2 regions of the Kribbella flavida DSM 17836 genome follow, and region 1 is predicted to be linked to the other one. Evidence: riboswitches for the same ligand, from Rfam matches in the RefSeq annotation. Region 1 holds a riboswitch; the other holds the start of a gene.

Region 1 (14,909 bases):
TCCAGCGTGCAGGACCCGACGTAGTCCAGGTCCGCCTGGGTGACGGTGGCCCGGTGCACCTTCGACTTCATCATTTCGCGCAGCATCGGGCCATCATCCAGGCCGCTCCCACCACTGTCAGTGGCAGCGGTCACGATCCGGTGGGGACCTTGAGTTCCGGGGCGGCCTGGACGGCGAGCGTGCGCAGCACGCTGTAGCGCGGGCGGAGGGCGGCGACTCGCTCGGCCTCCTCGGGCGACGGGTCGAGGTGCTCGCCGCCGGGGGCGGGGGACAGGCCGAGAGCGACGGCCGCGGCGCCGCGCGCACCGACCTCGGCCTCGGCGCAGACCACGGCCGGGCGGGCGAAGGTCGCGGTCAGACAGCGGCGCCACCACGCGGAGGCGTCGATACCGCCGCCGCCGAGCACGACCTGCAGCTCCCGGCCGAAGAGCGCGTCGAGCATCCGCAGGCCGCGGTCGATCTCCAGCGACGCGCCCTGCAGCGACGCCGCGAGCAGGTCGGCGGCGGTGTCGTCGAAGGACAGGCCGAAGTACACGCCGGACCCGCCGGGCACGGTCTCCGGTGGCCGGGTGCCGGCCTGGAAGGGAATGGCGATCACCCGCGACGAGCCGATCTCGATGCCGGTCGGCTCCTGGTGGTGCTCGTCGAGCTGGAGCACGGTGGTCAGCCACGCGTGCAGGTTGCCCGCGGCCGAGAAGGCCATCCCGGTGACCGCCCGCTTGTCGTCGACGCGGTACCGCCACAGCTCCCACGGCAGCTCCGGGGCCTGGTCGATCGGGTGCACCACCCGCACCGCCGCCGACGTACCGACGGTGACCGCGGCCGTCGACTCGTCGTACCCGCCGGTGCCGACGTTCGACGCGGCGCCGTCGCCGGTCGGCGGATGCACCGGTACGCCGGCCAGCCCCGGCCACCTCCGCGCGTAGCTCGCCGACAGGACGCCGGTCCAGCCGGTCGGCACGATCACCGGCAACCGGTCGGCGGTGATCCCGGCGATCGCCAGCGCCTCGGCGTCGTACTCGCCGGTGGCCAGGTCGAGCGACCCGGTCCCGGACGCGATCGACACCGAGGTGACCCGCTCGCCGGTCAACCGCTCCAGCACCAGGTCGGGCAGTCCGGCGAACGACACCGCCGGGACCTCGGACAGCAGCCACGGAATCCTTCGCGGCCAGTAGAGCCGGTGCAGCCAGGACCCCGTCCGGGCGTGGAACGCGCGCTCGTCGAAGGCCGGATCCAGCTGCGGCTGGACCGAGCGGGTGTCCGCCCAGGTGATCACCGGGGTGAGCGCGGCGCCCCGGGCGTCCAGCCCGACGATCGAGTGCCACTGCGACGACAGCACGATCGCGGCGATGTCCTCGAGGTGCCCGTTCTGCTGCAGCTCGTCCAGGCAGCTGAGCAGACCCTCGACGTAGGCGTGCAGGTCGATCGTCGCCGAGCCGGTCGTGCTGTACGTCGGCGCGATCTTGTGCCGGGCCAGCGCGCCCGGCACCGGCGAGGCGTCCTCGGCGAGCAGCACCAGCGCTCGCGCCGAGGACGTGCCCAGGTCGAGCGCGAGGACGCGGGTGCCGGAGCGGTCGTCAGTCCTCGGCATGCAGTGCCTTGAGGAACGACGCCGCCCACACGTTCACGTCGTGCGCGGCCAGGTGCTTGCGCATCGCCTTCATCCGGCGGCCGAGCTGGCGGTCGTCGGTGTTCATCGCGTCGACGACGATGTCCTTCATGCCGTTGATGTCGTGCGGGTTCACCAGGAACGCCTGCCGGAACTCGTCGGCCGCGCCGGCGAACTCGCTCAGCACCAGCGCGCCGGTGTCGTCGTACCGGCAGGCGACGTACTCCTTGGCGACCAGGTTCATGCCGTCGCGCAGCGGCGTCACCACGGCCACGTCCGCGGCCCGGAACAGCGCCGCCATCTCGGTCCGCGAGTACGAGGTGTGCAGGTAGTTGATCGCCGGGGTGCCGATCCGGCCGTGCTCACCGTTGATCCGGCCGACCAGCAGCTCGATCTCGTCGCGCAGCACCCGGTACTGCTCGACCCGTTCGCGCGACGGCGTGGCGACCTGGATGAACACGGCGTCGTCGACCGAGACCCGGCCCTCGTCCAGCAGCTCGCCGAACGCGCGCAGCCGCTGCCGGATGCCCTTGGTGTAGTCCAGCCGGTCCACGCCGAGCAGGATGTGCGCCGGGTTGCCGACCTCCGCGCGCATCTCCCGGGCCCGGGCCTCGGTCTCCGGCTGACGGGCGATCTGCTCCAGCTCGCCGACGTCGATCGAGATCGGGAACGCCTTGGCCCGCACGATCCGGTCGTCGGGCAGGTGGATCCGGTCGCCGCGGGTGCGCAGGCCCATCCGGTTGCGGGCCAGCCGGGCGAAGTTCGAGGCCGCGCCGGGCCGCTGGAAGCCGACCAGGTCGGCGCCCATCAGGCCGTCCAGGATCTGCCGCCGCCAGGGCATCTGGGCGAACAGCTCGGTGGGCGGGAACGGGATGTGCAGGAAGAAGCCGATCCGTACGTCGGGCCGCAGCCGGCGCAGCATCGCGGGGACCAGCTGGAGCTGGTAGTCGTGCACCCAGACCACGGCGTTGTCGTCGGCGGCGTCCGCGGCCGCCTCGGCGAACCGCCGGTTCACCGCGACGTAGGCCTCCCACCATTCCCGGTGGAACTCCGGCGGCACGATCACGTCGTGGTACAGCGGCCACAGGGTGGCGTTGCTGAAGCCCTCGTAGTACAGCTCGACGTCCTCGGCCGACAGCGTCACCGGGACCAGGTGCATGCCGCCCTCGTCGAACGGGTCGACCTTCTCGTCCTTGCCGCCGGTCCAGCCGATCCAGGCGCCGTGGTGCCGCTGCATCACCGGGGCCAGTGCGGTGACCAGGCCTCCGGGGCTCCGGCGCCAGGCTGTCGTGCCGTCCGGCATCTCGACCCGGTCGACCGGCAGCCGGTTGGCCACCACCACGAAGGAACTGCGTCCGCTCGGCATCTGCTGTTATCCACCCAGGTATTCGTCGTCGCCGGGGTAGCTGACCCCGATCTGTCCACGTGTCTCGTCGAGCAGTTCGAGGATCTCGATCGTCGCGGCGTGCGGCAGGGCCGGGCACTCGATCTGCCCGGCGCGCAGGGCGCGCATCACCTCGGCTGCTTCGTAGTGGTACCCACGTCCATGCGTCGCGACGTCCACCCGCTCCTGTCCTGACGCGGTGCTGCGGACGTAGTACTCCGGGTGGTGGAACCGGTGCGGGAGCAGCAAGCTGCCCTCGGGGCCGCTGACCGAGGCGGTCCACGGGTTCTGCGAGCGCAGGCCGCAGGTGAGCGCGGCCACCGCGCCGGAGTCGTACCGCCAGGCCATCGCGACGTTCAGGTCGACGCCGTCGGGGCTCAGCGAGCCGACCGCCTTGACCTCGTCGGGCCGGCCGAGCGCCATGTGCACGAACGTCATCGGGTAGATGCCGCCGTCCATCAGCGCGCCGCCGCCGAGTGCCGGGTCGAGCAGCCGGGCCGGTAGCTGGGGCTTGTGGAAGCCGAAGTCGGCCAGCGCCTCCATCGGCTCGCCGATCACGCCCTTCTCCAGGTCGGCGAACATCGCCTGCACGACCGGGTTGGTGCGCATCCACATCGCCTCGGCGAACAGCGTGTTGTTCTCCCGGGCGACGCCGACCAGGTCGCGGGCCTGCCGCGCGGTGAGCGTGACCGGCTTCTCGCAGAGCACCGCGATACCGGCCTGCAGCGCGGCCCGGGCGGTCGCGTAGTGCTGCGGGTGCGGCGTACCGATGTAGAGCACGTCGACCTGGCCGGAGTCGATCAGCCGGCGGTGGTCGTCGTAGCGGTGCTCGATGCCGAACGTGTCGCCGAACGCGTTCGCGCTGTCCAGCGACCGGGACGCGACCGCGGTCACCACGGCGTCGTCGAGCAGCCCGAGGTCCTTGGTGAACGACGTCGAGATGTTGCCGGTAGCAACTACGCCCCAGCGGACCTGGTCTATACCCACTGTCTGAACTCCGGGGTCGGGAACGGGCCGTCGGCTGCGATTCTCGCGGTTTCCAGGGCGTGCGCCAAGCGAATGAGGGTGGCGTCACTTCCGCCGGTGCCGCTGAAGACAACGCCCACCGGCAGTCCGGCCACCATCCCGGACGGCACCGAGATCAGCGGGTAGCCCGCCAGCGCGGCGTGCGAGGACGAACTGCCGAGCACGTGGTCGCCGTTGACCAGGTCGATCGTCCAGGCCGGTGAGTACGCGGGCGCGACCAGGGCGTCGAGCTGGTTGTCGCGCAGCAGGTCGTCGATGCCGTCACGGCCGGACCGCAAGGCAGACAGCCGGGCCGCGACGTAGACCGGCGAGTCCAGGCCTTCGGTCGCCTCGGCCCGCTCGAACAGCTCCTGCCCGAACCAGGTCAGCTCCTCGTCGGCGTGCTCGCGGTTGAACGCGATCAGGTCCTCGAGAGTGCGCGGAGCACCCTCCTTGCGAGTCGCCAGGTACGCCGCGAGACCGACCTTCAACTCGTGCAGCGGCACCTGCAGCTGGTCGTCGTCGGCCGGCGTCGGCAGTGACAGGTGATCGACCAGCGTCGCCCCGCACCGGCTGAGCAGCTCCAACGCACGCTCGGTGGCCTGGTCCAGCCCGGTCGAGTAGCCCCACAGCGACCCCCGCGGTACGCCGATCCGGACGTCGCTGAGGTCCTCGCCGCGGCAGTGCTCCAGGTAGTCGGTACCGCCGCCGGTCAGCACGGTCAGCAGCGCCGCGGACTGGGCGACCGTGCGGGTCATCGGGCCGGCCGTGTCCTGCGAGTGCGAGATCGGGATGATGCCCTGCTGCGGAACCAGCCCGACGGTGGGCTTCAGCCCGACCACGCCGTTGAGGGCGGCCGGGCAGACGATCGAGCCGTTGGTCTCGGTGCCGATCGCGAAGTCGGCCAGACCGGCCGCGACCGCCGCGCCGGACCCGCTGGACGAGCCGCCCGCGGACCGGTTCAGGGCGTACGGGTTGCGGGTCAGGCCGCCGTACGCGCTCCAGCCGGACGTCGAGGTGTAGCCGCGGAAGTTGGCCCACTCGCTCAGGTTCGTCTTGCCCAGGATCACGCAGCCCGCCGCGCGCAGCCGGCGGACCAGCGGGGCGTCGTCCGGGGGCGGCGGCTGGTCGGCCAGCGCCAGCGAGCCCGCGGTGGTCGGCAGGTCGGCGGTGTCGATGTTGTCCTTGACCAGCACCGGGACGCCGTGCAGCGGACCCCGGACGCGCCCGTCGGCCCGCTCGGTGTCCAGGCGCGCGGCATCGCTGGCCGCGGCCGGGTTGGGCGTGCAGACGGCCCGGACCAGAGGATCGACCTCCTGGATCCTGGCCTGCAGCTCTTCGACCGAGACGAGGGCGGGTCGCGGGCCCGGCGACACGTCGCCGAGGCCCTGCCGAGTTGAGCTCACAGCCTCGATCCTGCCAGAGTTGACGCGAGCCGGCCGGGGCGCGCGGGGCCTGCTCGCGACACGGCGGGTTTGTTGCGCGGTGAATGACATCGCTGTGGTTCGACCGTAGAGTGGAGCGCGGACGGACGATCACCGACCGCACGGGAGTCAGCAGTGGACAGCGCGAACGCGAGCTCGTCGGCCGACGGCGCCGACGCGGCGCAGCCGGCCGTTGCCGGGCTCTCGGAGCGGGACGGCGCGATCCTCGGTTTCGAGCGGCACTGGTGGAAGTACGCCGGGGCCAAGGAGCAGGCGATCCGGGACCAGTTCCAGATGTCCGCGACCCGCTACTACCAGGTCCTCAACGCGCTGATCGACCGGCCGGAGGCCCTCGCCCACGACCCGCTGCTGGTCAAGCGGCTGCGCCGCCTGCGCGCCGCCCGTCAGCGGGCCCGCTCGGCCCGCCGCCTGGGCATCGAGGTCTGAGATCACCGTGATGCGTAAGGACGAACGGGGGCAGGTCCTCTCGTCCCTGGTGGCCGTGGTCGCCGTGGTTGCCGTCGTCGGTGGCCTGCTGGTGCTGTTCGGGACCCGGGGCAGCGACAGCGTCGCCGACGACGCCAAGCCGGCCGCGCAGACACCGAGCGCCCCGGCCACCACCCCCGCCGGCAAGCCGACCGCCGCGCCCAGCACGAAGCCGACCGTCGAGCCGACACCGAGCCGGACGCCGACCGAGCCGATGCCGACCGAGACCACCCCGAGCGAGCCGGCGGACACCCCGACCAGCACGCCGACGGATCCGGCCGGCACCGAGCCGACCGAGCAGCCGACGTCCAGCGTCAGCGTGCCGCCTTCGCAGCGGCCGGCGGTCGAGATCTACAACAACACCACCCGCAAGGGCCTCGCGCAGTCCGTCGGCAATCGCGCCCGCCAGGCCGGCTGGAGCGTGTCCGGCGCCGACAACTGGCGCGGCAAGGTGGCCACCAGCACCGTGTACTACCCGGCCGGAATGCAGACCGAGGCGGCCCAGCTGGCCCAGGACCTCGGCGTGGCCCGGATCAAGGACGCGCTGGACAACATGAAGAAGGACCGGCTCACCGTCATCCTGACCGCGGACTACGCGGGATGAGCACCCCGGTACTGGTGACCGAGGCTGGCCGGCAGGGCTGGGAAGCCATCGTCGCCGATCCGGCCGGGGCGGTGATCGCCTCCGACTTCGACGGTGCTCTCTCCCCGCTGGTCGAGGACCCGGCGATGTCCCGCGCGGCCGACGGAGCCCTGGACGCGCTGGCCAGGCTGGCCCGCAGCGTGAGTCAGGTAGCGATCGTGACCGGCCGCCCGGCGCTGGTCGCCACGGAGCTGTCCGGCGTGACAGGTCACCCCGGGCTCGGAAGCCTCGTCGTCCTCGGGCACTACGGGCTGGAGCGCTGGGAGGCGGCGACGGGCTCGGTCACGAGTGACCCGGTGCCCAGTGGAGTCGGTGTCGCCCGGGAGCAGTTGCCGGCGGTGCTGCAGGCAGCCGGCGTGCCGGATGCGTTCGTGGAGGACAAGGAGAGCTCGCTGGCGGTTCACACCCGCCGACTGGCTGATCCGTCCGGCGCGCTGGAGACTCTGCGTGCGCCGCTGACCGAGCTGGCCGAGTCACTGGAGCTGCGCCTCGAGCCGGGCAACCTGGTGCTCGAGCTGCGACCGCCCGGCATCGACAAGGGTGTCGCGCTGCGCCGCCTGGTCGAGTCCACCGGAGCCCGCTCGGTCCTGTACGCCGGTGACGACCTCGGCGACCTCGCGGCTTTCCGCGCCCTCGACGCGCTTCGCGCCGACGGCCTGTACGCCGTACTGGTGGCGGCGCGGTCCTCCGGTGCGACCGAGCTGATCGAGGCCGGCGACATCGTGGTGGACGATCCCGCGGGCGTCGTGACCGTGCTGACCGCGCTGGCCGACGCCATCGCGGCCCGGACCCGCTGACCAGTCGGTAGTCAGCGGCGCCGGAAGGTCTGCTGGAGCGTTCGGCCGAACGGCTGGACCGGGTGCTCGACGTAGTTGCCGTCCGCGAGGTCGGCGAGGCGCTCGAACGGGTTGCGCGACGCCGGACAGCCGGTGCGCAGCCAGGACCAGGCAGCGCCCACGCAGTACAGGGGGAGCAGCGGCAGGCCGACCAGGCAGAAGTACTGCCAGGAATGCCGCTCCTCGTGCCGGACCAGGATCGGCCGGGCGTCCAGGTAGGCCCGGTCGTGCTTGGTCAGCACCAGGTTGCCGATCGTGAACGCACCGGCCACGGGGAAGCGCAGCTTGTAGCCGGTGGCGTAGAACAGCCCCCGTGGCCCGCGGCTGAACCGCGCCCGGCCGATCAGCCCGACCAGCGCTCCGGCGACCGTGGACAGGTTGATGACGTTGCCCACCAGCTTCAGTGTCTGCCAGACCGTCATGACCCAAGTTTGCTCTGCTCCCGGTGGTTCTGTCGGCGGCATGCGTCAGGATGGGTGCCGTGAGTTCGGTGGTACGACGCTGGCGGCCCGGACGGCCGGTGGATCCCCACATGGTGATCGGCGGCCTGCGCAAGGGGCCGGGCGACCCGGCGTACGTGCTGGAGCCTGGGCGACGGACGGTCTGGCGAGCCACCCGCACTCCCGACGGGCCGGTGCTGCTGCGCCTCACGCCGTACTCCGCGGTGGCTGAGGTGGAGGCCGAGGCGTGGGGGCCGGGTGCTGCCTGGGCCCTGGACGGCGTGCCCGAGCTGCTCGGTGAGGCCGACAGCTGGGAGGGGTTCGAGCCTCGGCCGGAGCATCAGCCGTTGGTCGACGCGGCCCGGCGCTTCCCACACTTCCGGGTGCCGCGGACGCGCGCGGTGTTCGAGGCGATGGCCGCGGCCGGGATCGAGCAGGTTGTCACCGGCAAGGAGGCGTTCCGCGCCTGGCGCCTGCTGCTGCGCGAGTACGGCGAACCGGCGCCCGGCCCGGCTGCTCCCGACGGGCGGGTGCTGATGGTGCCGCCGGCTCCGGAGGAGTGGCGGCTGATCCCGTCCTGGCAGTGGCTGCGGGCCGGGGTGGAGGGGCGCCGGTCCCGGGTGGTGATCACCGCCGCGACGCGGGCGAAGGCGCTGGAGCGCACGCTCGAGCTGACCGACTCGGCCGAGGTCGAGCGCCGGCTGCGCTCCTTGCCCGGTGTCGGGGTGTGGACGGCGGCAGAGGTCCGGCAGCGGGCTCATGGAGACGCCGATGCGTTCTCCTTCGCCGACTACCACGTCTCCCGCAACGTGTCCTACGCGCTGACCGGCGAGGAGCTGGACGACGACGGCACCGCCGAGCTCATCGAGCCGTACCGAGGCCACCGCTTCCGCGTGCAGCGCCTGCTCGAGCTGGCCGGCCCCGGCCACCCGCGGTACGGGCCGCGCAAGGCCCTGCCCACCCACACTCCAGGGGCGACGCACCGCCTGCGGTGAGGTTCTGCACAAGTCCGGTGCGGATTGGGCCGCGCCAACTGGGCACTAGGTCTCCACCATGCAAATTGACGGGGACGGCCTCTATCTGGTTGCGGGGCTCGCCCTGTTGCTCGGTGCCGTGTTGCCACGGCTGCTCAAGCGCTATGCGATCTCGGCGCCGATCGCCTTCCTCGGGGCCGGGCTGCTGCTCGGTTTCGTCGTCGACCGCGGGCAGTTGAGCCCGCTCGCCGAACCGAAGCTGACCGAGCGCTTGGCCGAGCTCACCATCCTGATCGCGTTGATGGGTGTCGGCCTGGCGATCGACCGGCCGATCGGCTGGCGGCGCTGGGCGGTCACCTGGCGGCTGCTGTTCGTCGCGATGCCCGCCTGCGTCGCGGCGGTCGCCGGACTCGGCTGGCTGCTGGGCCTCGCTCCGGGCGTCGCCCTGCTGGTGGCCGCGGTGCTCGCGCCGACCGACCCCGTGCTGGCCGCCGACGTCCAGGTCCAGGGCCCGACCACCGGCGAGGGCGCCGAGCCGGAGGAGGACGACGAGGTCCGGTTCGCGCTGACGTCCGAGGCCGGCCTGAACGACGGCATGGCCTTCCCCCTGGTCTATCTGGCGGTGTTCGTCGCGACCAAGGGCGCCGTCGGAGACTGGGCCCTGGAGTGGGTGGCCTGGGACCTGGTGGGCAAGACGGTGATCGGCGTGGTCGTCGGCGCGGTGGCGGGCCGGCTGCTCGGGCGGATGGCGTTCTCGGCGCCGCTGCCGAGCCTTCGGCTGGCCGACTCCCGTGAGCCGGTGCTGGCCCTGGCGATGACGCTCGGCGTCTACGGCCTGGCCGAGGTGCTGCACGGCTACGGGTTCCTCGCCGTGTTCGTCGCCGCGCTGGCGCTGCGGTCGGCCGAGCGCGGGCACGACTTCCACGAGGAGCTGCACAGCTTCATCGAGCAGCTCGAGCACATCCTGACCTGGGGCATCCTGCTGCTGCTCGGGGTGGCGATCACCGGCGGCCTGCTCAAACCGCTGGACCTGACCGGCGTCCTGATCGGCGCGGCGCTGATTCTGGTTCTCCGCCCGCTGACCGCCTGGCTGAGCGTGCAGCGGACGGAGATGCGCCGTTCCGAACGCTGGGTGACAGCCGCCTTCGGAGTGCGCGGCGTCGGCTCGATCTACTACCTCGCGTACGCCGGCACGGACTTCGCCGACGACCTGCCCTGGCTGTGGGCGACGGTGGGGTTCACGGTCGTGCTGAGCGTCGTTCTGCACGGCGTCGCGGCGACTCCGATGATGCGGCTGCTCGAACGCCGTCGCGAGAACGCCTGAGCGCCCGCTGCGGCGGTTCGACGCCGTGCCGGACGGCTGCGGCGGCGTGGATCCCGGCGGCGAAGTCCTTCAGCTTCTCGAACATGCCTCCATCGTCGGTACCACCGCTCGCGCGCAGAAGTGGCACAGCAGACCCCTATCGCTAAGATTTCGACATGCCACTGGTCACGGAAGGTGTCCCGAGGGAGGGTGCCCCCACGGTGTCCGTGCTCGCCTACGACGGCATGACGGCGTTCGAGGCCGGCATCGTGATCGAGGTGTTCGGCCTGGTCTGGCCGGACATCGACCAGCCCTGGTACGAGCTGAAGGTCTGCACCGAGACGCCCGACCCGATCCGGGTGCTGGGCGGCGCGACGCTGAGCACGCCACACGGCCTGGACGCCTTCGCCGCTGCCGACACCGTCGTCGTCCCGAGCGTCGCCGACCCGACGGCGCCGACGTCTGCGCAGCTCATCGAGGCCCTTCGGGGCGCGCACGCCCGCGGCGCCCGGATCGTCTCGATCTGCTCCGGCGCCTTCGCCCTGGCCGCGGCCGGCCTGCTCGACGGCCGCCGCGCGACCACCCACTGGCGGTACGCCGACCTGCTGCGCGAGCGCTTCCCGGCGGTCGACGTCGACCCCGAGCCGCTCTACACCGACGAGGGGGACGTGCTGACCAGCGCGGGCTGCGCGGCCGGGCTGGATCTGGCCCTGCACCTGGTCCGCAAGGATCTCGGCGCCGCGGTCGCGAACGCCGTGGCGCGCCGCCTGGTGATCCAGCCGTACCGCTCCGGCGGCCAGGCGCAGTACATCGAGGCCCCGATGCCGCCCGATCCCGTCGACGCGCCGGTCGCCCGGAGTCTCGGCTGGGCGCTGGAGCACCTGGCCGAGCCGATCGGCGTACCGGACCTGGCGCGGGAGGCCGGGTTGTCGCCGCGGACGTACCTGCGGCACTTCGTGAAGGCCACCGGGACGACCCCGGCGAAGTGGCTGATCGCCCAGCGGATCCAGGCCGCGCTGGCGATGCTGGAGAGCGGAGACGCGCCGGTCGAGGAGATCGCGCTGGCGGCCGGGTTCGCCACCCCGGTGACGTTTCGGCACCACTTCGCCAAAAGCCTGCGGACGTCGCCGTCGGCGTACCGGCGGGCGTTCCGGGAGGGCCGGACGGGATGAGATCCGACGTCTCGAATGCTGAGAACGCGAGACACAATATGGACCCGATTGGGTAACCTCGGACCTGCTCATCCAGAGGGACTGAGGGATACGGCCCGTTGAAGTCCCGGCAACCCTCCCCGTGGAGGCCCCGTCCTGGGGCCGCTCGCGGCGGAACGGTGCCAAATCCGTCCCACGCCGAGATCCGGCGCCCGGGGAAGATGAGGAGGGAACCTCCATGAGCCAGACCGTCACCGGTTCGACGCACACCATCCGCGAAGGGGCCTTCGGCAACGGCACCCACCTGAGCTGCCGGGCCTGCGGGGCGAAGTCGCCGCTCGGTCCGTTCTACGCCTGTATGGAGTGCTTCGGTCCGCTCGAGGTCGGGTACGAGTTCCCGACCATCACCCGTGAGCAGATCGAGGCCGGTCCGAAGAACATCTGGCGCTACCAGCCGCTGCTGCCCGTCCCGGTCGACGTGGCCAGCTTCCCGAACACCGAGCCCGGCTACACCCGGCTGATCGACGCCGGCAACCTCGCCCGCGAGCTGGGCCTGCGCAAGCTGTGGGTGAAGGACGACTCGGGCAACCCGACGCACTCGTTCAAGGACCGCGTGGTCGCGTCCGCGCTGAGCGCCACCCGCGAGCTCGGCCTGAAGGTCTTCGCCTGCCCGTCGACCGGCAACCTGGCCAACGCCGTCGCCGCGGCCGCCGCCCGGGCCGGCATCCGCTCGGTCGTGTTCATCCCGCAGGACCTCGAGCGTCCCAAGATCATCACCACCGCCGTGTACGGCGGAACCCTGGTCGCCGTCGAGGGCAACTACGACGACGTGAACAAGCTCGCCTCCGAGATCGCCGGCGAGGAGGAGGGCTGGGCGTTCGTCAACGTCAACGTCCGCCCGTACTACTCCGAGGGCTCCAAGACGCTCGGCTACGAGATCGCCGAGCAGCTCGGCTGGCGGCTGCCGCAGCAGATCGTCATCCCGGTCGCGTCCGGCTCGCAGCTCACCAAGATCGACAAGGGCTTCACCGAGCTCGGCAAGCTCGGGCTGGTCGACGCCACCGACTACAAGGTGTACGGCGCGCAGGCGACCGGGTGCTCACCGGTCGCCCAGGCCTTCCGCGACGGCCACGACGTGGTCAAGCCGGTCAAGCCGGACACCATCGCGAAGTCGCTGGCGATCGGCAACCCCGCCGACGGCCCGTACGTGCTCGACGTCGCCCGGCGCACCGGCGGCGTGATCGCCGACGTCAGCGACGACGAGGTCGTCGAGGGCATCCAGCTGCTGGCCCGGACCGAGGGCATCTTCACCGAGACCGCGGGCGGGGTGACCGTCGCGACGCTGAAGAAGCTGGTCGAGACCGGCCAGCTCGACCCCGAGGCCGAGACCGTGATCATCAACTCCGGCGACGGGCTGAAGACGCTCGACGCCGTGGCCGACCGGGTCGGCCCGAAGGTGACCATTCCCGCGTCCTACGACGCCTTCGTGAAGGCAGGTCTGCAGTGAGCGTCAGCGTCCGCGTCCCCACCATCCTGCGCCCCTACACCCAGGGCGCCTCCGAGGTCTCCGTCGAGGGCGGGACCCTGAACGAGGTGCTGGAGTCGCTCGACGCGTCGTACCCCGGCATCAAGGGTCGCGTCCTGGACGACTCCGGCGAACTGCGCCGCTTCGTCAACGTCTACGTCGACAACGACGACGTCCGCTTCGCCGAAGGCCTGCAGACCACCATCAAGGACGGCGGCCAGGTCTCCATCATCCCGGCCGTCGCGGGCGGCTGACACCCCGCACTGCCGATCCGGGGTGCGGGCTCAGGCGGGGCGGGCGTGGTACGCGGTCTTGACGTCGGCTCGGAAGCCGCAGGAGCGGTAGAAGGCGTGGGTGGACTCGCGCCGTGAGCCGGTCATCAGCATGGCCTTGTAGCAGCCCGCGTCCCAGGCGGCCTGCAACGTGCCGGCCATGATCTCCTTGCCCAGGCCCGTACCCCGGTGGGTCTCGTCGACCACGACGTTCTCGATCACCGCGTACGGCGCCGCCGCCCGCGTCAGGTTCGGGATCACGTTCAGGTAGGTCGTCGCGACGATCTCGCCGTCCTTGTCCAGCACGAACAACCGGAGCCAGCGCGACCGCACGATCTCGTCGAACACAGTCCGGTCCCGCAGCACCGGATCCTGCGGATGCAACTGCCCGTACAGCCGCAGCACACCGTCGAAGTCAGCCACACTTGCTTCCCGGAACACGTGCGGAGCGTACCAATGCCGGAGTTCGTCAGTCCGTGGCTTTCGGGTGGCCGGTGGCGGCATGGCGGATCCAGACGGTCTTCTTGGCCGGGTCGACGAGATACCAGATGCGGCCGGCGCCGGTGACCTCGTACTGCCATTGTTCGAGGCCGTTCACCGTCGCCAGCAGTTTGCCTTTGAGGCGGTGGTGGCGGTCGGTCTGCGGAAACGGCTGCGGCTCCGAGCGGATGGCCTCCCATGCCCGCAGGGTGTTGCCGGGTGCCTGGCGACAGAGCTCTTCCCAGCCCTTGCCGGCGTCGGAAGAGGCGAACCGCAGCTCCCAGTGACCGGGCTCCGCCGGTGGTGCGACCCGGTCGCCGCGCTTGCCGGGGCTCACTCGACCGGCCGGGAGACCGGACCGAAGTCGTCGACAGCCTCCGATCGGAGGGCGGCCAGCAGTTCGGGATCGGCGTAGATCTCAGCGGTGTGCCGCCACTGGGCGATGAGTGCGAGCACTGCGGCGGGTGAGTCCAGTTCGGCGCTGGCGTCCATCACGTCGATCAGTTCCTGCGCGAACTCCACCTGGTCGTCGACGGTCAGGAACCGGGTCCACGGGAACACCTGCGGCAGCAGGTCCAGCAGGTACTGCGAGCGAATGACGGGGTTGTTCATGACGGCCCGCAGCAGGCGCGTGGCCACGCCGAGCAGTTGACTGTCCTGGCTGGCTCGGGCCGCTGTGGTCAGGATCAGGTCGTCCTCCGCCCCGCGGCGGTGGACCCGCAGTGAACGGCTCCGGCCCGCCTTCAGTTTGTCCACGGTCTCGCTGGGACGCTGCAGCAGGTCCGAGAAGGTCACTTCAGGTTGCTCCGCCATATTTCAAAGGTAGTTCAGAAGTCCTGCGCGCACAACGTGGAAAGATGGCGGGATGCGGGCTGTGGTGGTGGAGCGGTTCGGGGTGGTGCCGGAGGTTCGGGAGGTGGGGCGGCCGGGGGTGCCTGTGGGTGGGGTGGTCGTGCGGGTCCAGGCGACCGGGTTGTGCCGGAGTGACTGGCACGGGTGGCAGGGGCACGACTCGGACATCGTGTTGCCGCATGTGCCGGGGCACGAGTTGGCCGGGACGATCGCGGAGGTGGGCGACGGCGTCACCGGGTGGCAGGTCGGGGACCGGGTGACGACGCCGTTCATCTGTGCGTGTGGGACGTGCGAGCAGTGCCTCGCGGGCAACCACCAGGTCTGCCCGAACCAGCTGCAGCCGGGGTTCAACTACTGGGGTTCGTTCGCGGAGTACGTCGCGGTGCCGTTTGCCGAGGTGAACCTGGTTCGGCTGCCGGACGAGCTGGAGTTCGAGACGGCGGCGGGGCTGGGGTGCAGGTTCGCGACCTCGTTCCGGGCGGTGCGGCAGGTCGGCAAGGTGGTGGCGGGCGAGGACGTCGTGGT
Region 2 (14,909 bases), 1.9 Mb from region 1:
TGCGGGCAAGGGACGGCTGGTCAGGCGGCGACGACCTCGGGCTCGATGGCTCGGTGGGCGAGAACGAGCGCTTCTTCGCGGGCCAAATCTTCACTGACCTCGGCGAAGACCGTGGACAGCGGGACGTCGAGGGCCGTGCAGATGGCGGCGAGCAGCTCGCTCGAGGCTTCCTTCTGGCCGCGCTCCACCTCGGAGAGGTAGCCCAGGCTCACCCGGGCCTCGGCGGACACCTCGCGCAGAGTGCGCCCCTGGCGCAGCCGCTTACGCCGCAGTACGTCGCCCAGCAGGCCACGAACCAGCACCATGAGGTTTCTCCCTTCCGCCTGGCGGACCGAATCTACTCGCACCGTAGATCGACCGTGGGGACCAACGGTACCCGTTGCCGGGTCAGTACTCGTCGCAACGTCCAGCTTCGGTGCGCCGTGCCAGTCTGCCCTACCTGTGCCCATGGTGGTCTCAACACTCCGGGTGGTCGGGATCTTCCGCCATCAACTCGACGGCGAGACGCAACACGGCCTCGACACTGGCTCGCCGGACAGCGGCCCGGTCCCCGCTCAGCGCCAGCTTGCGGACCCGGACGGCGTCCGGTCCGGCGGCGGCCACGTACACCGTGCCGGCCGCGATGCCCGCCTGCGGGTCCGGCCCCGCCACACCGGTCGTCGCGAGGCCGTAGGTGGCCCCCAGACGCTCCCGGACGCCCGTGGCCAAGGCCTTGGCCGTGTCGGCGTGCACGGGGCCGACAGCGGCCAGGACATCGTCGGGTACGCCGGCCAGCGTCGCCTTCAGGTCAGTCGCGTAAACGACGACCCCTCCGCGGTAGACAGCCGAGACACCGGCCACGTCCGTGAGCGTCGCGCCGACCAGTCCACCCGTCAGCGACTCGGCGGTCGCCACGGTGGCTCCCTGCGTCTTCAGCTGGGCCACGAAGGCCGACAGCGTTTCGCCCAGGCTCGCCGACACCCCGTCCACGCTCATGGCAGCGGCCGCTTCGCCGCGGCGCGGAGGCGGACCGCGCGGCCGACGTAGTCGAGGCCGGTCACGAGCGTCACGATCACGGCCGCCGCCATGAAGGCCACGGCGGTCCAGTGCAGGATCGCCACCGCGTGCCACGGAAGCAGGTAGAGCCCCAGAGCGATCGCCTGCAGCACCGTCTTCAGCTTGCCGCCGCGGCTGGCCGGCATCACCCCGTGCCGGATGACCCAGAACCGCAGCGCGGTGACGCCCCACTCGCGGACCAGCACCACCACGGTGACCCACCACGGCAGGTCGCCGAGCACCGACAGCCCGATGAACGCGGCGCCGGTGAGCGCCTTGTCCGCGATCGGGTCCGCGATCTTGCCGAAGTTCGTGACCAGGTTCCACCGGCGGGCGATGTCCCCGTCGAACCGGTCGGTGACGATCGCCACCACGAAGGCAGCGGTGGCCAGCAGCCGGTTGCCGTCGTCGCTGCCTGCGTCGCGCAGCAGCAGCCAGACGAACAACGGCACCAGGACGAGCCGCAGCACCGTCAGCGCGTTCGCCACGTTCCAGGCGCTCGGCGCGCTGATCGGGCCGGCGGCCGCACGCGGCACCGGATTCGTCGGCGGGATCGTCACGCGGTCAGGTTAACGGCCCGGACGACTTCCTGGGGCCGGACGTGCGCGGCGTACTGGGCGACCAGATCGACGCCTTCGCTGCCGACCACCTCGGCGGTGACCAGGTCCCCGACGGCCAGACCGGCCGGCAGGCCGGTGAGCGTCGTGGAGCCGTCGACCTCCGGGCCCTGGTGGGCGGCGCGCCCCTCGGCGGTGTCGCCGTCGATCGACTCGACCAGGACCTCGACCGTCTCGCCGATCCGGGCCTCGGCCCGCGCCGACGTCAGGTCCTCGGCCAGCCGGGTGACCCGGTCCAGCCGGGCCGCGATGGTGTCCTCGTCCAGCTTGCCGTCGTAGGTCTCGGCCTCGGTGCCGTCCTCGTCGGAGTACCCGAAGACGCCGATGGCGTCGAGCCCGGCGCGGGACAGGAAGTCGCACAGGATGTCCACGTCCTGCTCGGTCTCGCCGGGGAAGCCGACGATCACGTTGCTGCGGATCCCGGCCGTCGGCGCCTGCCCGCGGACCTGCTCGATCAGCTCGAGGAACCGCTCCGCGTCGCCGAAGCGCCGCATCCGCCGCAGCAACGGGCCGGACGCGTGCTGGAAGGACAGGTCGAAGTACGGCACGACGCCCGGGGTGGAGGTCATCGCGGTGATCAGCGTCGGCCGCATCTCGGCCGGCTGCAGGTACGACACCCGGACCCGGGTCAGACCCGGCACCGCGGCGATCTCGCCGACGAGGGTCTCGAGCAGCCGCAGGTCGCCGAGGTCCTTGCCGTACGACGTGGAGTTCTCGGAGACCAGGAAGACCTCGCGGACCCCGTGCTCGGCGAGCCACTGCGCCTCGCCCAGCACCTCGGTCGGGCGGCGGGAGACGAACGCGCCGCGGAACGCGGGAATCGCGCAGAAGGCACAGCGACGGTCGCAGCCCGACGCCAGCTTCAGCGGGGCCATCGGTCCACCGTCCAGGCGGCGCCGGACGACGCGCGGTCCGCTGGCCGGCGCGCTGGCCAGGTCAGGCGCGTCGATGGTGAGCTCGGTCGCCTTGACCGCCCGTCCCTTCAGCTCGGCCTTCGCGCCGGCCGCGAGCTCACCGGCTTCGGCGGAGGGCTGGTCGGCCGGCGAGGTGGTGCCATGAGCCGTGTCGCCGTGGCCCGGCAGAGCCACCCCGTGTGCGGCGGCGCGGTCGGCCGGGGCCAGCGGCAGCAGCTTGCGGCGGTCCCGCGGGACGTGCGCCTGGTGCTTGGTCCCGGACAGGATCGACCGCAGCTTGTCGGAGATGTCCGCGTAGTCGTCGAATCCCAGGACGGCGTCGGTCTCCGGCAACGCCTCGGCGAGCTGCTCGCCGTACCGCTCGGCCAGGCAGCCGACGGCGACGACGGCCTGGGTGCGGCCGGAGTCCTTGTAGTCGGAGGCGGCGAGCAGCGTGTCGACCGAGTCCTTCTTGGCGGCCTCGACGAATCCGCAGGTGTTCACCACCACGGTGTCCGCGTCGGCGGCGTCCTCGACCAGCCGGAATCCACCGGCTTCCAGACGGCCGGCCAGCTCCTCGGAGTCGACATCGTTGCGAGCACAGCCCAGCGTGACCAGGGCGACAGTCGTGGCGTTCGTAGTCATCACCCCGAGTATGACTGCTGCCCCCGCCGCGCCCATAACCAGCCGCTGCACGTCACAGCCGCGCAGCCGTTCTCGGCCAGGGCGTCAGGAGATCTGCTGGATGGTGCCGGTGGGAGTGATCAGGAAGCGCTCGGCGGTGAGGTCGGTCTGCTGGCCGTTGATGAACAGGACCAGGTTGTCCGTCGAGCCCACACTGACCCGGATCGTGCCGGGGTAGGTGACGGTCTGGGTGGAGCCGGTGCCGAGCAGGCCCTGGAAGAGCTTCTCGCCGAAGAAGTTCCGCAACGTCACGTACGTGCCGCCGTTCGCCGCTTTCAGCGTCACGACGAGCCTGCTGGGCGTGGACGGCCCGGCAGGGGTGGCGGCCGGCTTCACCGGTGGCTTCGCCCCGACCGGCTTGGGAGCCGGCGTGGTGACCACCGGCGTCGCCGTGGTCGCGGTGGCGCTGGCCTCGACGTCATTCGGCACGGTGAACAGGCGCACCATGCCCCAGCCCATCAGTCCGACCAGGACCGCGCCGACGACGACCGCCCAGCGCGGGCGCACCGCGTACAGCCGGCTTTTGTGCAACTCGGGCAGGTCCTCGCGGTGGCGGTGGCCCTCCTCCACCGGTGGCTGCGTCTCGTCGAACTGTGCCAGCAGCGGCGCCGGATCGACCTTGACCGCCCGCGCGATCGCCCGGAGGTGGCCGCGGGCGTAGAAGGCACCGCCGCACCGGGTGAAGTCGTCGGCCTCCATCGCGAGCAGCAGGCCCGACCTGATCCGGGTCGCGGCACTCAACTGCTCGATCGACAGGCCCGCGCGTTCGCGGGCCGCGGTGAGCTCGCTGCCGATGCTCACGTCCCCACCGCCTCTCCACCGTCCCGGTTGCGTGTGCAGAGCCGTCGACTTCACAGTCAACGGTTCTGGCTCGACGGGGTCACGGCAAGGTCAGAGCTGTTCCCTGACCGGACATCTGGCGTCGGCCAGCATGTGCAGTGTCTGTACCACTTCCCCGTTCGACGGCCGTGCCGTCAATCCGAACGGTACCGCGAGTGAGGTCCCGGTGAGCCGACGATTGGCGTCAGTCGTCCTGCGCGTCGCGGCGGGCAGGTCGGCCAGCACCGGTCCGGGGTCGAGCAGGTGCAGCGCGATCCGGCCGTCGTCCAGCGGGTGCCGGCGGCGCAGCACGGTGACTTGCTCGATCTCCTCCCAGCGGGTGCCGATCCACTCGTCGCCGATCCGCAGCCGGATCCCGACCCGGTCGGCGACCAGCATGTCCCCGACCGTGAGGGCCCGGGCGCAGACCACGGCGAGCGCGCCGAAGCCGAGCGCCGCGACCCAGCGCAGGACGCCGGTCGAGCTGGTCGATCCGGTCACCGCGAACCCGATCGCGACCAGCGCGGCGCCGACGGCCAGGCCGCCGTGCACCTTCTGCGAGGCGCGGACGGTGAACTCGCTCGTCCCCGGGCCGGGGTCGCCCTCGTACTCCGCCGGGTCGAACTGCGCCGCCTCGTACGAACCGGCGGGGTGCTGCCCGGCGCCGGTGCCGCGCCGGGTGGCGTCGTGCTGGGTCGTCTCGAAGCGTCCGGGCTCGAACTGGCCGCGGGGCATGGTCGTATGGGCCGTCACGGCTCACTCTCCTCGCAGGGTGGCGACGAAGTCCTCTAGGTCGTCCGGTTTGACCAGGACGTCGCGGGCCTTGGAGCCCTCGCTCGGCCCGACCACTCCCCGGCTCTCCAGGATGTCCATCAGCCGGCCCGCCTTGGCGAAGCCGACCCGGAGCTTGCGTTGCAGCATCGACGTGGAACCGAACTGGGTGGACACGATCAGCTCGGCGGCCTGCACGACCAGGTCGAGGTCGTCGCCGATCTCGTCGTCCAGGTCCTTGCTCGGACCGGCCACAGCGGTGACGTCCTCGCGGTACGTCGGCTGCAGCTGCTCCTTGCAGTGCTCGACCACCGCGCGGATCTCGCTCTCGGTGACCCAGGAGCCCTGGATCCGCATCGGCTTGCTCGCGCCCATCGGCAGGAAGAGGCCGTCGCCCTGACCGACCAGCTTCTCCGCGCCGGGCTGGTCCAGGATGACCCGGCTGTCGGCCAGCGAGGAGGTGGCGAAGGCGAGGCGGGACGGCACGTTCGCCTTGATCAGACCGGTGACCACGTCCACCGACGGCCGCTGGGTCGCCAGCACCAGGTGGATGCCCGCCGCCCGGGCCAGCTGGGTGATCCGGACGATCGAGTCCTCGACGTCGCGCGGGGCGACCATCATCAGGTCGGCCAGCTCGTCGACGATCACCAGCAGGTACGGGTACGGCGTGAGCACCCGCTCGCTGCCCGGCGGTGGCTTCACCTTGCCGCCCCGGACGGCCTTGTTGAAGTCGTCGACGTGCCGGAAGCCGAACGCCGCCAGGTCGTCGTAGCGCATGTCCATCTCGCGCACGACCCACTGCAGCGCCTCGGCGGCCTTCTTCGCGTTGGTGATGATCGGGGTGATCAGGTGCGGGATGCCCTCGTAGTTGTTCAGCTCGACCCGCTTGGGGTCGACGAGGATCATCCGGACCTCGTCCGGGGTGGCCCGCATCAGCACCGAGGTGATCAGCGAGTTCACGAACGACGACTTGCCGGAGCCGGTCGCGCCGGCGACCAGCAGGTGCGGCATCTTCGCCATGTTCGCGACCACGAAGCCGCCCTCGACGTCCTTGCCGAGCCCGGCCACCATCGGGTGGTGGTCGTTGCGGGCGGTCGCCGACCGGATCACGTCGCCGAGGCTGACGATCTCCTTGTCGACGTTCGGGATCTCGATGCCGATCGCGGACTTGCCCGGGATCGGCGACAGGATCCGGACGTCGGCCGACGCCACCGCGTAGGCGATGTTCTTGCTGAGCGCGGTGACCTTCTCGACCTTCACCGCCGAGCCGAGCTCGACCTCGTACCGCGTCACCGTCGGGCCGCGGGTGTAGCCGGTGACCTGGGCGTCGATGCCGAACTGGTCGAACACCTCGGTCAGCCGGTCGACAACCGCGTCGGAGGCCTTGGTCCGGGCCTTGTGCACCGAACCCGGCTTCAGGATCTGGCCGTCGGGCAGCGTGTAGGTGATGTCGCCGGACAGGCTGAGCTGCTCGACCCGCTGCGGCAGCGGCGTGTGCGGCGGCGGTTCGGGAGCGGACTCCGGCTTGCTCGGCTTGACCACCGGGCTGGCGGCACCGGCCACCGCGGCGGCCGCGTTGCTCTCCGCGTCGGCGTCGAGGTCGTACGGCTCCTCGTCGACCGGCGGCTTGGCCTTGCGCCCGCGTTTGCCGAGCTCCCGGCCTTCCAGCACCGGCGAGTCGTACGGCTTGACGGTCGGCTCGCCGTCCTCGTCGAGCGCGGCCTTGGCCCGGCGCTCCTTGCGGGTCAGCCGGACGGTGTCGTCCGAGGCGGCCGCGACCGACGGGGCGTCCGCGGGGAGCTCGGTCCGCCCGAGCAGTACGTCGAACGCGGCGCGCACCCGCAGCGGGATCGCGTAGATCGGGGTGCCGGTGACGACCAGCGCACCGAAGACCGCGAGCAGCACCAGCAGCGGCGCGGCGACGTACTGGGTGAGCAGGTCCGACATCAGCGAGGAGACGACGTACCCGACCGCACCGCCGGCGTCCTGCAGCGGGGCGTCGGCCGGGTCGTTGGGCCGCGGGATGCCGTGCGCGATGTGGACCAGGCCGAGAATGCCGAGCGAGATCGACGTCCAGCCGATCACCTGGCGCCCGGCCGGGCCGTTGCGGTCCGGGTGGCGCAGGGTGCGCAGGGCGATGAAGAGCAGCATCAGCGGCACGGCCCAGCCGAGCATGCCGACGCTGCCGCTGACCACCGTGCGGAGGCCGTTGCCGACCGCGCCCGGCAGGTCCCACCAGATCGCGGCCGCGACGATCACGGCCAGCCCGATCAGGGACAGTCCGGCGCCGTCGCGGCGGTGCGCGGGATCGAGGTCGCGGGCGCCGTTGCCGACGCCGCGCACGATGCCGCCGAGCAGGTGGGCGAACCCGAGCCACAGTTTGATCAGGCCGCGCCCGAGGGCGAGCATGGCGGCCGCGAAGGGACCCGCTCCCCCGCCGGTTTTGGGCGTGCTGGTCCGCGCAGCGGTGCTGCCACCGCGCTTCGCGCTCTGCCCACGCTTCTGGGCGCCAGACGGACGGGAGCGTCCACCGGCGGCCGATCGCGCCGAGCTCGGGCGATTGGCTGCCGACTTCTGCGCCCGCGCCGGGGAAGACGTGCGGGTCGCCATGATCAGCAGGCTACCCCGAGGACCACTGCAGTCACACGTGTCACACGCCGGTCACGCCGCCCCTTCCGTCCCGTCACAGCAGCAGCCGCCGGATCTCCGGACCCGTCCGCAGGCGAAGATCGGTCCGGACGGCGAACCAGTCGGCGGCGCCGAGCATCCGAGTACAGGACTGCGCCGACGTGACGGAGAGGACCGCCGAGTGTGGGGAACACACGGGGCCGGCTGGGCCGCGGTGGAGGGTGGAACCGCCGGACCGCCGCACCCATCGTCGGCGTCACGGTGGCCGCGGTGATCACCGGAGCGGTGCTGGCCGCTCGGCAGGTGCCGCAGCAAGGCGGGTTCTCAGCGGCGCCGCTGACCGGTTCGGCCTCGCCGGGACCATCCTCGGCGAAGACTCAGATCGGCACGCCGGTCCCGACGAGTGGCACGCCGTCCCGACGACCGCTGCCGCGACACGTCCGAGCAGTCCGGCCTCCCTGCCGACCACGGTCGAGCTCGAGCCGGCCCGGCTCCCCATGGGCCGCGCGCCCCAGCTGGCCTATCTCGCCGGCCGGACCGTTCGCGGCGGCACCGGGCCCGACGTGACCATCCCCGGCCGGCAGCGGATCGAGAACGCCGTCCGCTTCGGCGGCGGCCTGCTGGTCGTGCTGTCGAAGGGCGAAACGGCAACCGAGCTCGCGCAGCTCGACCCGCACTCGGCAGCCTTCCGCCCCGAGCGCGTCGCCGGGGTCACCAGTCTGGTCACCTCCCCCGAGGACGACCTCGCCGCGTACGCCGTCGCCGCGGACAGCGCCATCTCCTGGATCGAGTCGACCGGCACCGAGCCACGACGGACCTTGCGGCGCGCGGAGTACGGCCACACGACCGTGCTCGGCGTCCGCGGCGACCGGGTCCATTTCCGTGCTGAGGGCAACGATTATCCGGCTTCGCAGACCGCCTACGTCTGGAACTCGAAGACCGGCGAGGTCACGGCGCTGAAGACGGTGCGCAGCCTTCAAGCTGAACACGGCCGGGACCGCGGCCGTCGACAGCATCAGCGGTGCGGCGCAGACCTTCTGCAGTGCGCTGACGGACCTTGCCACCGGCAAGCGTCGCTTCCGCACCTGCGAGTACTCGCTCGACGGCTTCACCCGACCGGACCGTCGTCGCGAGCGAGGACTTCCGCGCCGGTGGAGCCGAGCCGCGCACCGCCGCCCTCGACGCGACCGGCGGAGCCGTACGCCGTCAGTGGGTCGGGGCCGAGTTCGTGATGGCGATGGCCGAGGACGACGACCATCTGCTGATGGTGGCCGACACGGGCGAGAACACCAGGGCCGCGATCATCCGCTGCACGATCTCCACCGGGGCGTGCGAACTGGCCACGCCGCTCGCCGAGCACCGCCGGTTCGACGTCCGACTGCTCGGCGCCAGGGTGTGATCAGACGGCGGTGACCGGTTGTCGGCGGCGCCGGAACACGTGCCAGCCGACGACGTACATCGCGAGTGCCGCGGCGGCGCCCGTGCCGAGGCCGGTCAGGCTCAACCGAAGGACCGCTTCGCCGACGCGCGCATCGTCTTCCTGGGCCGTACGGACCACGGTGACGATCGCGCCGGCCAGGCCGGCGACAGCCGCCGCGGCCAGCACGGCGTACCGGGCGGGTGGTGAAAGGTAGCGCTCAGGGTCCACGGGCTCCGGCGTTGTGCGCTGCCACCAGCGGTAGAGCCAGAGGACGATGAGCAGGATCCCGCCGATGCTGCTCAGGTACTGCAGCACCCGGTTGACGTCCCAGGTCGGGGTGAGGTTTGCGGTGAGGAAGCCCCACTGGCGAACGAAGTAGCCGTCGTAGTGCGTGAACGAGTCCCACAGGACGTGCGTGAATCCGCCGATGACGAGGGAGATCGCTGCCCAGAGCAAGTAGTTCGCGGTGGGTCGCCGGCCGGATGGCTTCAGCCGGCCGGCGAGAGACGGCGGCGCCAGGGCCACGAGCGGGCGCTTCAGGACCCAGTGGAAGACGACCAGGGCCAGCAAGGCGAGCAGCGGGTTCAGCCACAGCGCCGAAGTGAACTGGTGGGTGAGGGTCAGGGTGAAGCTGCCGTGAATCTGCCGGGTCGCCAGGTCGTACAGCGGATCCAGGTAGAGCAGGTCCGGGGCGAGCGCCCCGGCGACCAGCGCCGAGGCCACGAAGGGCCGCCGTACGAAGGGCAGGACGGCGGCCGGATGGGCCAGCGGGAAGGGCACAGGCGCAGACTAGGCGATGTCCCGACCGACCGGCGAGGTCGGCCGCAGCGCGCGTCAGGCGCCGGTGACGCCGTCCAGTTGCTCGCGGACCAGGTCGGCGTGTCCGCAATGCCTGGCGTACTCGCCGATCAGGTGCACGTAGATCATCCGCAGCGTCGACTCCTGGCCCTTGAACGTGAAGCGGTCGTCGAGCGACCGGCCCGCGGCGGCTGCGTCGGACAGCTTCCACTCCTCGACCAGCGCCTCGTACTCCGCCTGCGCGCTCGCCGCGTCGATCAGCTCGAAGTCCGCGTCCTTGCCGAGCTCGGGCGCGAAGACCGGCTCGGCCGGTGGGCCGGCGGCGAAGTGGATCCGGAACCAGATCCGCTCGACCTTGCGCGCGTGCCGGATCAGGCCGAGCAGGGACAGGTTCGACGGCGGGGACGGACGCTCGGCGAGCTGCTCGGCGGTCAAGCCGGCGCACTTGTGCAGCAGCGTCGTCCGGTAGAAGTCCAGGTAGCCGGCCAGTAGCTCGCGTTCGGGTGCCACCAGCGAGCCGGCCGGCCGCTCGACGGCGGGTGCGGTCCAAGTCATCGCAGCATCGTGCACCACCACCGCCCAGGCGTCATCCGAGTTCTGCCGCCGCGCTCGTTATCTCAACATATAGCCGCTTATCTCATAATACGAGATGGCTGCTGGCGCACCCAGCAGTCCGTTGGCTACCGTCTCCGGCAGGTCATGAGAGCCAGCGACAAGCCCCGGCTAGCTGGACGGCAACCCTCCTCCGCGGTGGGGTGCCCCGGGTGAGGACCAGGCCGTGCGGACACCCCGTTCGGCAAGTGCGGACTTCCCGGGAGCAGCAGCATGTCGATCCTCTCCATCCTCGAGCCGGCCACCACGACCGCCGCGCGACCGACCGTCGCACGGCTCACCACCGGCAGCATCCCTGCCACCGTCGGCGCGGACCTGCTGGTCCCGCTGGCCGACGGCCGGGTCACCGACTACGCCAACTTCGACCACGGCGCGAGTGCCCCGTGCCTGGAGTCGGTGCGGCGCGCCGTCGAGGTCGCCCTGCCGTCGTACGCGTCGGTGCACCGCGGCAACGGCTACGCGTCCCGGATCACCACCCAGTGGTACGAGCGGGCCCGCCGCGAGGTGCACGGCTTCGTCGGCGCCCGGGAGGACGACCAGGTGATCTTCACCCGGCAGACCACCGACGCCCTCAACCTGCTCGCCCGCGCGGTCCCGGCCGACGCGACAGTGATCGTGTTCGAGTCCGAGCACCACGCGGCGCTGCTGCCCTGGCCGGCCGAGCGCACCATCCGGCTCGCGGCCCCGACCTCCGGCACCGGCGCGGTGACCGCTGTCGCCGACGCGTTGCGCCAGGCACCGGAAGGCCCGCGGCTCGTTGTCGTCGCCGGTGCGTCGAACGTGACCGGCGAAATCTTCCCGATCGCCGAGCTCGCCGCCGTCGCCCGGGCCCACGGCGCCCGCACCTGTCTGGACGCCGCCCAGCTCGCTCCGCACCGGCCGGTCGACATCGCGGCCCTGGACGTCGACTGGGTGGCGCTGTCCGGCCACAAGCTCTACGCCCCGTACGGTGCGGGCGCGCTGATCGGCCGGGCGGACTGGCTCGACGCGGCCGACCCCTACCTGTACGGCGGCGGCGCGACCGCGGCGGTCGGGGCCGGCACCACGGTCTGGAACGAAGGCCCGGCCCGGCACGAGGGCGGCTCCCCCAACGTCATCGGCGCGATCGCCCTGGCCGCCGCCTGCGCCGCGGTGAGCCGGCACCGTGACGCGATCGAGCAGCACGAGCGCAGTCTGCTCGCCCGGCTTCGGACCGGTCTGGCGCAGATCCCCGAGGTGACCACCTACTCGCTCTTCGGCGCCGAGGCCGACCGCGTGGGCACGGTCTGCTTCACGGTCCGGGGCATCAGCTCGACACTGGTCTCGGCGGCGCTGTCGGCGGAGTACGGGATCGGGGTGCGGGACGGGAAGTTCTGCGCGCACCCGCTGGTCGGCCACCTGCTGCAGGACTCCCCCGAGCACGGCACCGCGGTCCGCGCGAGCCTGGGACTCGGGACCACCCGCGAGCACGTCGACCGCCTGGTCGGTGCGATCCGCACGCTGGCCACGCAGGGCCCGCGTTCGCAGTACGAGGAGTCGGCGCACGGTTGTCAGCCGAGCGACGACCCGCGCGACCTGGACGCTCCCGAGATCTGGTGAACGTCCAGCACTCGTCAACCGGCTGAGACCGGCCGACCCACCGCTCGGCAAGGCCGTCGGCACCACGGGTTGGTGAGTGCTGCAGCTACAACTCCGGATCCAGACCTGTGTGGTGAGCGGCGAACGCCAGCAGGTCGGCCCATTCCGAGGCGACCATGGCGGCGGGTTTGCCGAAGCCGTGGCCGGTGTCGACCTCGACCCGGGTCAGAACCGGACGATCGCCCGCCTGCGCGTGCTGCAGCGCGGCGATGAACTTGTGGCTGTGCAACGGCACCACCCGGTCGTCGTGGTCCCCGGTGACCACCAGCGTCGCCGGGTACGCCGTACCGTCGCGCAGGTTGTGCAGCGGTGAGTAGGCCAGCAGGTCCTCGAACTGGTCCGGGTCGTCGGGCAGCCCGTAGTCCGAGGCCCAGCCGGCGCCGATGGTGAACAGGTGGAAGCGCAGCATGTCCAGCACGCCCACTCCGGGCAGAGCCACCGCGAACAGCTCGGGCCGCTGCGCCATCACCGCACCGACGAGCAGACCGCCGTTGCTGCGGCCGTGGATCGCCAGCTGCTCGGGTGTCGTCACGCCGGTGTCGCGCAGGTGCTCAGCGACGGCGATGAAGTCGTCGAAGACGTTCTGCTTGTTCTTCAGCCGGCCCTCGTCGTGCCAGTCGCTGCCGTACTCGCCGCCGCCGCGCAGGTTGGTGATCACCAGCACTCCCCCGGCAGCCAGCCAACCGGGCCAGCCCGGCTTGTAGTCGGCGAAGATCGGGACGCGGAAGCCGCCGTACCCGTACTGCAGCGTCGGTCGCGGTTCGTCGATCGGCAGGTCGGCCCGGCTGACCACGTAGTACGGCACCTTGCGGCTCGGTTCGAGCCGGCGGGTCACGGTCACCTCAGGAGCCGTGTACGCCGCACCGGCCGGCACCAGCTCCGGCAGCGCCCGGACGGACCCGGTCGACGCGGACACGGCGTACGACGTGGTCGGGTCGGTCGTGGCGGACAGCCCGACAAAGACCTCGTCCTGGTGAGGGCTCGCGTTCAGCCCGACAAGTCCGCCGCCGCCCACGTCCACGGTGCGGGTGTTGCCGCCGTCGACGTCGTACAGGGTGAGCACCGGCTGGGCGTCGACCAGACAGACCGTGACCAGGCCGGACGCCGTGCCGCTGACCGCGAGCAGCGTCGCCTCGCGCTGCGGGACGACGTCGGTGAAGGTGGCGTCCAGGTCGCTGCTGACGATCCGGCCGCGCGGCGCGTCCCGGTCGGTGCGCAGGATCAGCCGGTCCCCGGCCATCCGCACGAACTCGGCGGCGTAGGCGAACTCGTCGATGACCTTGACCGGCTCGCCGAGACCGCCGTCCTGGAGCGGGTAGACCCACAGCCGGGTCCGCGGGTCGGTGCCCTGGAAGATGTGCAGCACGACGTACCGGTCGTCCTCGGTGACCTCGACGTCGAAGTGCAGCCGGTCGTTGCCGGCCAGCCGCAGCACCAGCTCGTCCTCGGTCTGCGGCGTGCCGACCCGGTGCAGCTTGAGCTCGCCGGCGCCGAGCGCCTTCGTCTCCGTGCCGTCGCTGCGCCCGCCGGACGGGTAGTGCACGTACAGGAACGACGACGAGTCCGGCAGCCAGGTCGCCTCGCAGAACTTGGCCTCGGCAACGACATCGTGCACCGCGGCCCCGGTCGCGACCTCGAGCAGCCGGAACGTCAACCAGTCGCTGCCGCTCTCGTTGATCGCGTAGGCGAAGTACTTGCCGTCCGGGCTGACCGTGAAGCCGCCGAGCGAGTCGGTGCCGCTCTCGGACAGCTGGTTCGGGTCGATCAGCACCCGGCCGCCGTCGAGCAGGGCCGGCAACGACTCCGCGACGTACACGACGTCCTGGGCCTGGGTGCCGTCGTTGCGGCCGACGAAGTACCAACCCGACTTGCGCACCGGTACGCCGGCCCGCGGCCGGGCCAGGATCGCGCTCATCGTCGCCCGGAACCAGGCCCGCTCCGGGTACGACGCCAGCTCGGCCTCGGTGAACGCGTTCTGCCGGGTCACCCAGTCGATGGTCTCCGGCGCATCCGGATCCTCCAGCCAGCGGTACGGATCGGCGATCTCGCGTCCGTGCAGCGTCTCGACGACATCACCACGACGGCTGTGCGGGTACTCGACGGTCATGGGGCCTCCCGGCCTGCACTGAGGAATGGAGGGAGCGCAGCGACCGGAGTGACGAGGGAAGGGCGGGAGTTCCAGCCCCTTGACCCGCCGTGCCGCAGGCGCGGCATCAGTACAGTCATGGGGCCAACCTAACCGTGGCGGGGGATCAGACCGCCTTCGCGCGCGCCCGTCCCGTCCGATCCGGATCGCCGGTGGGCGGCATCCCGCGCAGGCGCCGGGATCCGGGTCGGACGGGCCGTCCTGAGGTGGTTCAGCGCGGCGGCAGGTCCTTGCGCCACAGCACCGTGCCGTGCAGGTCGCGCAGCGAGACGCTGAAGACCTCGGTGCGCGGGTCGATCGCGACGTGGCCGAAGAACTGGTTGCCACCGCTCGGAGGCTGGTTCGGGAAGTCCGCGGCCTTGACGAACTCCAGCTTCGGGCCGAACGTCGGGTCCAGCGCGTTCGGGCCGAAGGTGCCGGCGTTGATCGGGCCGGCCACGATCTCCCAGAACGGCTCGAAGTCGGTGAAGGCCGCCCGGGCCGGGTCGTAGTGGTGCGCGGCGCAGTAGTGCACGTCCGCGGTGAGCCAGATCGTGTTCTTGACCTTGCGGCGCTTGAACTGGCTGAGCACCCAGGCGATCTCGTGCTCCCGTCCACCGGGCGCGCCGGCCAGACCGTTGGCCACCGCCTCGATCTCGCTGCCGTCGGGCACCAGCACGCCGATCGGCATGTCGCTGGCGATCACCTTCCAGGCGGCCTTGGAGGCGGCCACCTCGCGGACCAGCCAGGCGGCCTGCTCGGCGCCGAGAATCGCGACCGGTCCGGCCACCCCGGGCGCCGGGTTGGCGTCGCGGTAGGTGCGCATGTCGAGGCAGAAGACGTCCAGCAGCGGACCGTGGCTGACCTTGCGGTAGAGCCGGTCCCGGCCG

The links. Region 1 has a riboswitch for S-adenosylmethionine ahead of thrC (threonine synthase). Riboswitches for the same ligand answer to the same signal wherever they lie in the genome.
Region 2: it holds a riboswitch for S-adenosylmethionine, as region 1 does, so the genes downstream of both, KFLA_RS14790 (aminotransferase class V-fold PLP-dependent enzyme) here and thrC (threonine synthase) in region 1, are expected to answer to the same signal.

Annotation. Positions count from the first base shown of each region.
Region 1 covers NC_013729.1:1,278,199-1,293,107, forward strand. Annotated here, with positions in the region: gene panD (aspartate 1-decarboxylase) at 1-86, opposite strand, end outside; gene KFLA_RS05990 (FGGY family carbohydrate kinase) at 131-1,591, opposite strand; gene KFLA_RS05995 (alpha,alpha-trehalose-phosphate synthase (UDP-forming)) at 1,578-2,975, opposite strand; gene KFLA_RS06000 (Gfo/Idh/MocA family protein) at 2,982-3,980, opposite strand; gene KFLA_RS06005 (amidase) at 3,971-5,404, opposite strand; gene KFLA_RS06010 (DUF3263 domain-containing protein) at 5,558-5,869, shown strand; gene KFLA_RS06015 (LytR C-terminal domain-containing protein) at 5,880-6,512, shown strand; gene otsB (trehalose-phosphatase) at 6,509-7,348, shown strand; gene KFLA_RS06025 (hypothetical protein) at 7,360-7,809, opposite strand; gene KFLA_RS06030 (DNA-3-methyladenine glycosylase family protein) at 7,860-8,822, shown strand; gene KFLA_RS06035 (cation:proton antiporter) at 8,881-10,125, shown strand; gene KFLA_RS06040 (helix-turn-helix domain-containing protein) at 10,281-11,276, shown strand; SAM riboswitch class I at 11,342-11,483, shown strand; gene thrC (threonine synthase) at 11,494-12,762, shown strand; gene KFLA_RS06050 (ubiquitin-like small modifier protein 1) at 12,759-13,034, shown strand; gene KFLA_RS06055 (GNAT family N-acetyltransferase) at 13,065-13,475, opposite strand; gene KFLA_RS06060 (hypothetical protein) at 13,522-13,869, opposite strand; gene KFLA_RS06065 (hypothetical protein) at 13,866-14,345, opposite strand; gene KFLA_RS06070 (alcohol dehydrogenase catalytic domain-containing protein) at 14,398-14,909, shown strand, end outside.
Region 2 covers NC_013729.1:3,173,051-3,187,959, reverse strand. Annotated here, with positions in the region: gene KFLA_RS14840 (helix-turn-helix domain-containing protein) at 21-305, opposite strand; gene KFLA_RS14835 (CinA family protein) at 457-975, opposite strand; gene pgsA (CDP-diacylglycerol--glycerol-3-phosphate 3-phosphatidyltransferase) at 972-1,595, opposite strand; gene rimO (30S ribosomal protein S12 methylthiotransferase RimO) at 1,592-3,190, opposite strand; gene KFLA_RS14820 (helix-turn-helix domain-containing protein) at 3,275-4,030, opposite strand; gene KFLA_RS14815 (hypothetical protein) at 4,121-4,801, opposite strand; gene KFLA_RS14810 (FtsK/SpoIIIE family DNA translocase) at 4,805-7,429, opposite strand; gene KFLA_RS14805 (hypothetical protein) at 7,945-8,679, shown strand; gene KFLA_RS37945 (hypothetical protein) at 8,679-8,846, shown strand; gene KFLA_RS14800 (DUF4184 family protein) at 8,847-9,647, opposite strand; gene KFLA_RS14795 (DinB family protein) at 9,702-10,220, opposite strand; SAM riboswitch class IV at 10,361-10,474, shown strand; gene KFLA_RS14790 (aminotransferase class V-fold PLP-dependent enzyme) at 10,491-11,855, shown strand; gene KFLA_RS14785 (prolyl oligopeptidase family serine peptidase) at 11,941-14,001, opposite strand; gene KFLA_RS14780 (alkaline phosphatase D family protein) at 14,252-14,909, opposite strand, start outside.